Regions from separate parts of the Streptomyces kanamyceticus genome, predicted to be linked through region 1. Evidence: riboswitches for the same ligand, from Rfam matches in the RefSeq annotation. Region 1 holds a riboswitch; each other region holds the start of a gene.
The links. Region 1 has a riboswitch for cobalamin ahead of CP970_RS14285 (ribonucleoside-diphosphate reductase subunit alpha). Riboswitches for the same ligand answer to the same signal wherever they lie in the genome.

Region 1 (3,266 bases):
CTCGCTCCTGGTGAAGGTGGGCGCGCTGGTCTTCGTCCTGACCATGGACAAGACCGTCGCGATCAACTTCCAGTTGCTCGGCGGCATCTGGATCCTGCAGACGATGCCCGCGCTGGTCGGCGGCCTGTTCACCCGCTGGCCCCACCGCTGGGCGCTGCTCGCGGGCTGGGCGGTCGGCATGGTCTACGGCACGCTCGCGGCGTACGGCGTCGCCTCGCCCACGCAGAAGCACTTCGGTGGCTCGTCCGACACGATCCCCGGCATCGGTGAGATCGGCTACATCGGCCTCACCGCGTTCGTCCTGAACGTGATCGTGACCGTGGTCCTCACCTTCGCCCTGAAGGCGCTGAAGGCCCCCGAGGGCATCGACGAGACCTCGCCCGGGGACTACACGGCGGACGCGGGCGATCCCGGCGTGGTCCAGGACCTGCCGAAGGCGACGGCCGGCGCCGGGCACTGATCCCCTGACCCGCTCCTTCCACACCCGACATGGGCCGCCGGAAAACCGGCGGCCCATCGTCGTACCCCTGTTGCACACTTCGCCACATGGACATCACGATCAGAGACGCGCGCCCCGACGAGTACGAGGCGTTGGGCGACCTCACCGCGGGGGCATACCTCGACGACGGACATCTGAGCCTCGGGGCCGACGACCCCTACCTCTCGGTGCTGCGGGACGTGGCGGGACGCGCCGCGCAGACCGAGGTCCTGGTGGCCGCGGCCGACGAGGGGCCGCTCGGCTGCGTGGCCTTCGTCCCGTCCGGCGGGCCGATGGCCGACATCGCGCGGGCCGACCAGGCGGAGATCCGCATGCTGGCCGTATCCGCCGCGGCGCGCGGCAGGGGCGCGGGCGAGACCCTGGTGCGGGAGTGCCTGCGGCGCGCCAGGGACGCGGGCCGCACGGGGCTCGTCCTGTCCACCCAGCCCTCGATGCGTGCCGCCCACCGGCTCTACGAGCGCCTCGGCTTCGTACGGACCCCGGAGCGGGACTGGCAGCCGATCCCCGACCTGACGCTGCTGACCTACGAGTTGACGTTCTAGGACACTCTCCGCACCACCGGCCGTTCGGCGTCGACACAAGATGTGGGCCTGCTTCAGAAACCCGGCACAAGATGTATGCTCGTGCTCGCTGTCGTCGCAGGGGAATCCGGTGCAAGTCCGGAACTGTCCCGCAACGGTGTATGTGTACGTCTTTGTCGTACCCGCAAGTCCGAGGACCTGCCGGCAGCGCACCCGAGCCGTCCGGCCCGGGTGCCGACCGTCCGGGCCTCGTGGAGTGGGCCGGTGGACGCGGTACGCCGCCCTGCCCGGGTGCGCCCGTGCACCATTCCCTCCCCTGGCCCAGAGCCGAGCGAGGGAGAGCTCCACGTGACCATCGCGCCTGCCGAACCTGCGTCAGCGACGACCACGCCGACCGCCGAGGGTACCGACGCGCCAGGGACCGCGCTGCTGCGCACCCTGACCGACCTCACCGCCGACCTGCCCGACGCCGACGCGGGGCGGGTCGCCGCCGCCGCGCTGCGCGGCAGGTCGGCCCGGGCCGACGTGGCCGAGCTGCGGGAACTGGCGACCGAGGCGGCCGCGGGGCTCATCTCGGAGGACCCGGCGTACTCCAAGCTCGCCGCCAGGCTCCTGTCGATCGGCATCCGCGAGGAAGCGGCCACGCAGGGCGTGCGCTCCTTCACCGACTCCGTCGCGGTCGGCCACCGCGAGGGCCTGATCGCCGACCGCACGGCGTCCTTCGTCACCGAGCACGCGGCCCGGCTCGACGCGCTCGTGGACGCCGCGCTCGCGGACGGCGCGGACTTCCGCTTCGGCTACTTCGGCCTGCGCACCCTGCACAGCCGCTACCTCCTGCGCCACCCCATCACCCGGCAGGTCATCGAGACCCCGCAGCACTTCATGCTGCGCGTGGCGAGCGGCCTCGCGGAGACTGCATCTGATGCAAAGACAGCCAGCGCCCGCGCCCTGGACGAGGTCGCCGCGCTGTACGGCCTGATGAGCCGCCTGGACTACCTGCCGTCCTCGCCGACGCTGTTCAACTCCGGCACCCGGCACCCGCAGATGTCCTCCTGCTACCTCCTGGACTCCCCGCTCGACGAGCTCGACTCGATCTACGACCGCTACCACCAGGTCGCGCGGCTCTCCAAGCACGCGGGCGGCATCGGGCTCTCCTACTCCCGCATCCGCTCCCGCGGTTCGCTGATCCGCGGCACGAACGGGCACTCCAACGGCATCGTGCCGTTCCTGAAGACCCTCGACGCCTCGGTCGCGGCCGTGAACCAGGGCGGGCGCCGCAAGGGCGCGGCCGCGGTCTACCTGGAGACCTGGCACTCCGACATCGAGGAGTTCCTGGAGCTGCGCGACAACACCGGTGAGGACGCGCGCCGCACGCACAACCTCAACCTCGCGCACTGGATCCCCGACGAGTTCATGCGCCGGGTCGCCGCCGACCAGGACTGGTCGCTGTTCTCCCCGGCCGACGTGCCCGAGCTCGTCGACCTGTGGGGCGAGGAGTTCGACGCCGCCTACCGCGCGGCGGAGGCCGCGGGTCACGCGAAGAAGACCATCCCGGCCCGGGACCTGTACGGCCGCATGATGCGCACCCTCGCGCAGACCGGCAACGGCTGGATGACCTTCAAGGACGCCGCCAACCGCACCGCCAACCAGACGGCGGAGCCCGGCCACACGGTGCACTCCTCCAACCTCTGCACGGAGATCCTGGAGGTGACGGACGACGGGGAGACGGCCGTCTGCAACCTCGGCTCGGTCAACCTCGGATCGTTCGTACGCGAGGGTGACATCGACTGGGAGCGGCTCGACGAGACCGTCCGCACCGCCGTCACCTTCCTCGACCGCGTCGTCGACATCAACTTCTACCCGACCGAGCAGGCCGGGCGCTCCAACGCCAAGTGGCGCCCGGTGGGCCTCGGCGCGATGGGCCTCCAGGACGTCTTCTTCCAGCTGAAGCTGCCGTTCGACTCCCCCGAGGCGCGCGCCCTTTCCACCCGCATCGCCGAGCGCATCATGCTCGCTTCGTACGAGGCGTCCGCGGACCTCGCCGAGCGCAACGGCCCGCTGCCCGCCTGGGAGAAGACCCGCACCGCGCGCGGCGTCCTGCACCCCGACCACTACGGCGTCGAGCTGACCTGGCCGGAGCGCTGGGCGGCCCTGCGGGAGCGCATCGCCACGACCGGCATGCGCAACTCCCTGCTGCTCGCCATCGCGCCGACCGCCACGATCGCGTCCATCGCGGGTGTGTACGA
Region 2 (3,266 bases), 3.2 Mb from region 1:
ACCAGGCGGGGCAGCAGGTCCGACATGGGCGTGGTGAACGCGAACAGGAGCACCCCGAGCGAGGCCGCAGAGGTCCGCAGGAGCAGCCCGCCCGCGCGCGCCGGGCCGCCGTCGGCGAGCGTGACGAACCCGTCGGGCCCGCCGACCTGGACGAGCAGGGTCACGGCGCCGGTGACGCAGAAGCCGAGCGGCACGCGGTAGGCACGCCACAGTTTGCGCGGCGGCACACCGGCCGGGCCGAGCAGCACGGCGAGCGCGGCGGTCAGGACGAGGACGGCGCCGGGCCAGGGCGGCAGCGAGATGGCGAGCACGGTGAGGCCGAGCCCGAGCACGGCCTTGTCCACGGGATGGCGGCGGCGCCAGCGACTGCTGTGCGCCGCCGCGTCGATGGGCAGCACGCGGGGTCAGACCTCTTCGGTCTCGGGGCGCGCGCCCTCCGCGTCGTCCTGCGCGCGCACGCGCTCCGCGCCCTGGCGACGCCCCCTGCGCAGCCCGAAGTAGTACGCGAGCACGCCCGCGCCGAGGGCCGCCTGCAGCGCGAACAGCGCCGATTCGACCTCCCCGGAGGGCGGCTCGTACAGGGGCGAGAACCAGGGCTTGTAGTCCGGCTTGATCTCGGTGATCGCCGACTCGGCCTGCGCGTCGGCACCGGCGAACGGCTCTTCCTTGTCGTCGCCGAGGCCGAGTGCCAGGGGCAGCACCGCGAGCGCGGCGACGATGAGGAGCAGCAGCGTATTGATCTTCGCGTTCCGGTTCATCAGGCACCGGCCCCCGTCTTCTCCGTCTTGATCACGGCACTCTCCGCACCGGCCTTGCGCTGAAGCAGGACGCCGAGCCGGGTGAGTTCGCCCTTGCTGGACTGCACGAGCAGCCGCATCACCACGACGGTGAGCAGGCCCTCGCTGACGGCCAGCGGGATCTGCGTGACGGCGAAGATGCCGCCGAACTTGCCGAGCGCGCCGAAGAATCCGCTGCTGGGGTCGGGGAAGGCCAGGGCCAGCTGGACACTGGTGACGCAGTACGTGGAGAGGTCGGCGACGAAGGCGCCGAAGAACACGGCGACCATCAGCGGCACGTCGTACCGCTTGAGGAGCCGGTAGACGGCGTATCCGGCCCAGGGCCCGACGATCGCCATCGAGAAGACGTTGGCCCCGAGCGTGGTGAGCCCGCCGTGGGCGAGCAGCAGGGCCTGGAACAGCAGCGTGATGGTGCCGAGCACGGTCATGATCGGCGGCCGGAACAAGATGGCGCCGAGCCCGGTCCCCGTCGGGTGCGAACAACTGCCCGTCACCGAGGGGATCTTCAGGGCGGAGAGGACGAAAGTGAAGGCTCCGGAGGCACCGAGGAGCAGGGTGCTCTCCGGTGTTCCTTGACTTCACGGGTCAGGGAACGGACTCCGTGGACGACGAACGGCGCGGACGCTACGCCCCAGGCGATCGCGTGCGCCGGTGGGAGGAAACCCTCGGCTATGTGCATGGCTCGGCAGACCCTCTCCAGCACCTCGTGGATGGACAACGCGCCTTGGCCGGTCTCCTGGCTGACGGGTCGTACCGACCGGACTCCGCCTTCCCGGGGGCTTGCGCACCCAGTGGCTGCCGCGAGGGCTGGAGCCGGACTTCCCGATCACAGTGGCGAGGGCCGCACCGGCATCACACCGGATTTCCCGTTCACCAAGGCGTCGTGACAGTAGTCCGCAACTGATCAAACTGACAACCTGCGCATGGGGAGCGGCGGAGGCGCGCGCCAGCGCACGCCCGCACGTCGTACGCCCCGTGAGCGGGGCGGCACCTTCATGCCTTCCTGCCGTATCCCGTCGCGGACCTTCCGGCGGAGCACCAGGTCTCGCATGCTGATGTCATGCGTCAGGGTGTGGCAGCCGTCGGCAGCGTGGTCTTCTTCGTGGTGGCACCGGGGGTGGTGACCGGCGTGGTGCCGTGGTGGCTCTCGGACGCCTGGTCGGCCGGCGGTTCCTGGAACTGGTCGGTGGGCGCGCTCGGTTGGGCCCTGCTGCTCGGCTCGGCGGCGCTCCTCGTGCACTCCTTCGGCCGTTTCGTGGCGCAGGGCCTTGGTACGCCCGCTCCGGTGGCGCCCACGGAACGCCTGGTGATCACCGGCGCCTACCGCTACGTGCGCAACCCGATGTACGTGGCGGTCGTCGCGCTCATCCTGGCCCAGGGCCTGGTCCTCGCGCGGCCCCTGCTGCTCGGCTACGGCCTGGTGGCGTGGGCGGTGATGGCCACGTTCGTCCGCGCCTATGAAGAGCCCACGCTGCGGCGGCAGTTCGGAGCGGAGTACGAGGTGTACCAGGGCGTGGTGCGGGCGTGGATCCCCGGACTGCGGGCGTACGAACCGGCGGCCCGCCCGGCGGACGGCCGCTAGCCGGCGCCGCCGGTCATGCGGCGGGCAGCCGCGTGTCGACGTCGAGGAGCGCGAGGAACGCGGCGGCCGCGGGGGACGGGGCGGCGCGGCTCCAGACGAGGCGTTCCACCCGGACGGGACCGTTGGTGAGGGGCACGCCGCGCAGGCCGTGGAGTCCGGCGGCGAACAGTTCGGGCAGCAGGGCGATGCCGAGTCCGTTGCGGACCATCCGGGCCATGAGCTCCACGCCGGACACCTCGAAGGCGACCTCACGGCGCAGGCCCGCCGCCGCGAAGGCCGCGTCCGACTGGGCGCGGGCCGCGCTGCCGTCGGCGAAGTCCACGAACAGTTCGCCGGCGAGCGCGCCGAGGTCCACCCTGTCCCGCGTGGCGAGGGGGTGGTCGGGGGCGACCACGGCGACGTGCCGCCCCAGGGCGAGCTCCCGGTCGCGGACGCCCTGGGTGCGGAACCCGGGCGGCACCCCGAGGAACGCCGCGTCCAGGGCGCCGTCCCGCACCTGCCCGACGAGCCGTTCGCTGGCCCCGGCCCGTAGGTGGATCCGGACCTGGGGGTAGCGCCTGCGGAAGTCCCCGAGGATCGCGGGGAGATCGACGGCCGTCACGGTGGGGATCGAGCCGACGGTCAGCGTGCCGCGTATCTGGCCGGAGGCCGCCGCGACCTCCGCGCGGGCCCGTTCGGCCGCCTCCAGGGCCTGGCGGGCCGCGGGCAGGAAGGCCTCTCCCGCTGCGGTGAGCCGCACCCGGCGGCTGGTCCGCTCGAACAGCCTGGCGCCCAGCTCCTTTTCGAGACGCGCCACCTGGTGGCTGAGCGCGGACTGGACGACGTGACACCGCTCGGCGGCCCGGGTGAAGCCACCGGTCTCGGCCACGGCGACGACGTAGCGCATC
Region 3 (3,266 bases), 890 kb from region 1:
CGGGATGCGCACCGGGTTGGCGGCGAGCTGCTCGTCGGTGAGCCACTCCTGGTCGTGGCCTCCGGCGTCGATCAGCGCGCGGATCAGCTCGTCGCCGTCGCCGGAGACGAGACCGGGGATCTCGTCCGAAGGACCGAACTCATAGCCCTCGCCGATGAGCCTGCGAAGGAGCGCGACGGCGGACGCGGGGGTGTCGAGGCCCACCGCGTTGCCGATGCGGGAGTGCTTGGTCGGGTACGCGGAGAGCACCAGGGCCAGGCGCTTGTCGGCGGCCGGAATGTGCTTGAGGCGGGCGTGTCGTACGGCGATTCCGGCTACCCGCGCCGCGCGCTCGGCGTCGGCCACGTAGGCCGGGAGCCCGTCCTCGTCGATCTCCTTGAACGAGAACGGCACGGTGATCAGACGGCCGTCGAACTCCGGCACCGCGATCTGGCTCGCGGCGTCCAGCGGGGACACGCCCTCGTCGTTCTCCTCCCAGGCCGCGCGGGACCCGGTCAGGCAGAGCGCCTGGAGGATCGGCACGTCGAGGCCGGTGAGGGCGCCCGCGTCCCACGACTCGTCGTCGCCGCCCGCCGACGCCTCGGCGGGCTTGGTGCCGCCCGCCGCGAGGACGGTGGTCACGATGGTGTCGGCGGCGCGCAGCTCCTCGATGAGCTCCGGTTCGGGGGCGCGCAGCGAGGCAACGTACAGCGGCAGCGGGCGGGCGCCCGCGTCCTCGATCGCGCCGCACAGGGCGTCCACGAACGCGGTGTTGCCGCTCATGTGGTGGGCGCGGTAGTAGAGCACCGCGACGGTCGGGCCCTCGATGCCGGTACGGGCGGTGCGCTCGAGCGGGCCCCAGGAGGGGGCGGGCGCGGGCGGCTCGAAGCCGTGCCCGGTGAGCAGCACGGTGTCGGAGAGGAAGCGGGCCAGCTGCTCCAGGTTGGCGGGGCCGCCGTGCGCCAGGTAGGCGTGGGCCTCGGCGGCGATGCCGACCGGCACGGTGGAGGAGGCCATCAGCTGGGCGTCGGGGGCCTGTTCACCGGTGAGCACGACGACCGGCAGGCCGCTCGCGGTCAGCTGGTCGAGGCCGTCCTGCCAGGCGCGGACACCGCCGAGGAGGCGTACGACGACGAGCTCGGCGCCGTCGAGCAGCGCGGGGAGCTCGGCCAGGTCGAGGCGGGAGGGGTTGGCGAACCTGTAGTCGACGGGACCCCCCGCAGCACGGGCGCTGAGCAGGTCGGTGTCGGAGGTCGACAGCAGCAGAAGCATGCGGGCGCAGGCCTTCCTCGGGGTGTCCGCGCCCCGGGTGGTCGTGTTGGACGGCAGGAGTTCCTGGCTCACCCCACACGGGTGGGGCTCACAGTGGCGGGACCGCGCCGGATTCGCACCGGGCTTCCTCCTTCGGGTCCTGGTGGACCCACGCCGTCGCTGGCGTCGGCGGACCTGGCGGCCCGCCGCCTGCATAGTAAGTCCTGCCCAGGTCGCGGTGGGCGGCCACCTGCCGGGACGGCCGGTATCGGGAGGCACCCCGCCGGATCCGCGTGGGTATGCTCGCCGCCATGCCGCCCACCCGAGCAACCTACACACAACAGGGCGAATCCCTCATACGTGACCGGGGCGACGCCTGCCCCGGAGCCCTCCGCCTGCACCGCGCCGACGACGGCTCGCTGGCCCGACTCCGGCTGCCCGGCGGCCTCTTGACGTCCCGTCAGGTAGAGGTCCTGGCCACCGCGGCCGAGCGCCTCGCGGACGGTCACCTCAGCATCACCTCGCGTGGCAACGTCGAGCTGCGCGGCCTCGGCGAGGCCTGCGGCGGCGAACTCTCCGCGCTCCTCGCGGACGCGGGCCTGCTCCCCTCCGAGCGGCATGAACGCGTCCGCAACGTGGTGGCGTCCCCCCTGGCCGGAATCGACGGACTCGGCCATGCCGACGTGCAGTTGTGGGCCCGTGAGCTGGACGGACTCCTCTGCGCGCGGGAGTGGACGACGGAGCTCTCGGGCCGCTTCCTGTTCGCCCTGGACGACGGGCGGGGGGACGTGGCGGGGCTCGGGGCGGATGTGACCTTGATCGCAGAATCGGGCGGCACGGCGGTGCTCCTGCTCGGCGCCGCCGCCTTCCGGGTGCCCGGTGCCGACGCGCCCCGTGCGGCACTGGCCGCGGCGGGAGCGTTCCTCGCCGCGGCGCGCGAGGCGGGCAACGGGGCCTGGCGGGTGCGGGAGCTGCCCGGGGGGCAGGGAGTGGGGGTGGCGGAGGCACTGACGGGGGCGGGGATTCCCGGCACCCTCACGGGCCCGCCGAGGCTCGCTGCGCCTTCGACGCTTGCCGCGCCGCTGCCTTCGACGCTTGCTGCGCCTTCGACGCTCGCCGCGCCGCTGCCGCCGACGCTCGCCGCGCCGCTGCCGCCGACGCTCGCCGCGCCGCCGCCGGCGCTCGGCGGCTCTCCGGCCCTCGCCCACCCTCCGACGCTCGGCGGCCGGGCCGCTGCCTCGACTCCCGACGTTCCGGCTGCCGCCGCCCCGGCCGCTGCTCCGGTTTTCGGTACTCCGGCCGTCGCTCCGGCTTTCGGTGCCACGGCTGACTCTTCGGCTGCCGTTCCGGCCTCGGACGCACCGGGCGCACCGGGCGCACCGGGCGCACCGGATGCACCGGATGCACCGGATGCGCCGGACGCTCCTGCGGCCTCCGGTACTCCGACTGCCGCTCGGGCTCCCGGTAGTCCGGGCGGCCCTGCGGCTTCCGGTCTTCCGGGTGACGCTCAGGCTTCTGGTGGTCCGGCCGTTGTTCCGGCCCCGGGTGCCCCGAGCATCGCTTCGCCCTCCGGCACTTCGATCGCCGCCCCGGCCCCCGGCGTCCTGCGCGGCGCCGTGCTGGTGCAGGCGCCCCTCGGGCGGGTCAGCGCGGACCAGCTGCGGGCCCTGGTGCCCGCGCCCGATGACGAGGTGCGCGTCACGCCCTGGCGCGGTTTCGTCGTTCCCGGGTTCACCGACGAGGCCGCGCGGGAGCGGCTGCGGGTGCTGGCCGACGCCGGGTTCGTCACCGAGCCCGGTTCGCCCTGGCTGGGCGTCGGCGCCTGCACCGGGCGGCCCGGCTGCGCCAAGTCGCTCGCCGACGTCCGTGCCGACGCCGTACCGGGCCACGGCGGACTCCCCGTCCACTGGTCAGGATGCGAGCGGCGCTGCGGACATCCGCACGGCGACTGGGTGGACGTCCTCGCCACGGGGGACGGCCGCTACGAGGTGACCGTGCGCACCGGCGGCTCGGCCGTGCCCGTCACGGGACCCACC

Region 2: it holds a riboswitch for cobalamin, as region 1 does, so the genes downstream of both, CP970_RS01420 (energy-coupling factor ABC transporter permease) here and CP970_RS14285 (ribonucleoside-diphosphate reductase subunit alpha) in region 1, are expected to answer to the same signal.
Region 3: it holds a riboswitch for cobalamin, as region 1 does, so the genes downstream of both, cobN (cobaltochelatase subunit CobN) here and CP970_RS14285 (ribonucleoside-diphosphate reductase subunit alpha) in region 1, are expected to answer to the same signal.

What each region holds. Positions count from the first base shown of each region.
Region 1 covers NZ_CP023699.1:3,535,673-3,538,938, forward strand. The annotation lists gene mctP (monocarboxylate uptake permease MctP) at 1-460, shown strand, start outside; gene CP970_RS14280 (GNAT family N-acetyltransferase) at 547-1,041, shown strand; cobalamin riboswitch at 1,117-1,240, shown strand; gene CP970_RS14285 (ribonucleoside-diphosphate reductase subunit alpha) at 1,369-3,266, shown strand, end outside.
Region 2 covers NZ_CP023699.1:357,541-360,806, reverse strand. The annotation lists gene cbiQ (cobalt ECF transporter T component CbiQ) at 1-398, opposite strand, end outside; gene CP970_RS01425 (energy-coupling factor ABC transporter substrate-binding protein) at 405-758, opposite strand; partial or broken gene CP970_RS01420 (energy-coupling factor ABC transporter permease) at 758-1,476, opposite strand; cobalamin riboswitch at 1,507-1,690, opposite strand; gene CP970_RS01415 (methyltransferase family protein) at 1,858-2,379, shown strand; gene CP970_RS01410 (LysR family transcriptional regulator) at 2,393-3,266, opposite strand, start outside.
Region 3 covers NZ_CP023699.1:2,643,857-2,647,122, reverse strand. The annotation lists gene cobN (cobaltochelatase subunit CobN) at 1-1,251, opposite strand, end outside; cobalamin riboswitch at 1,287-1,424, opposite strand; gene CP970_RS10440 (cobalamin biosynthesis protein CobG) at 1,542-3,266, shown strand, end outside.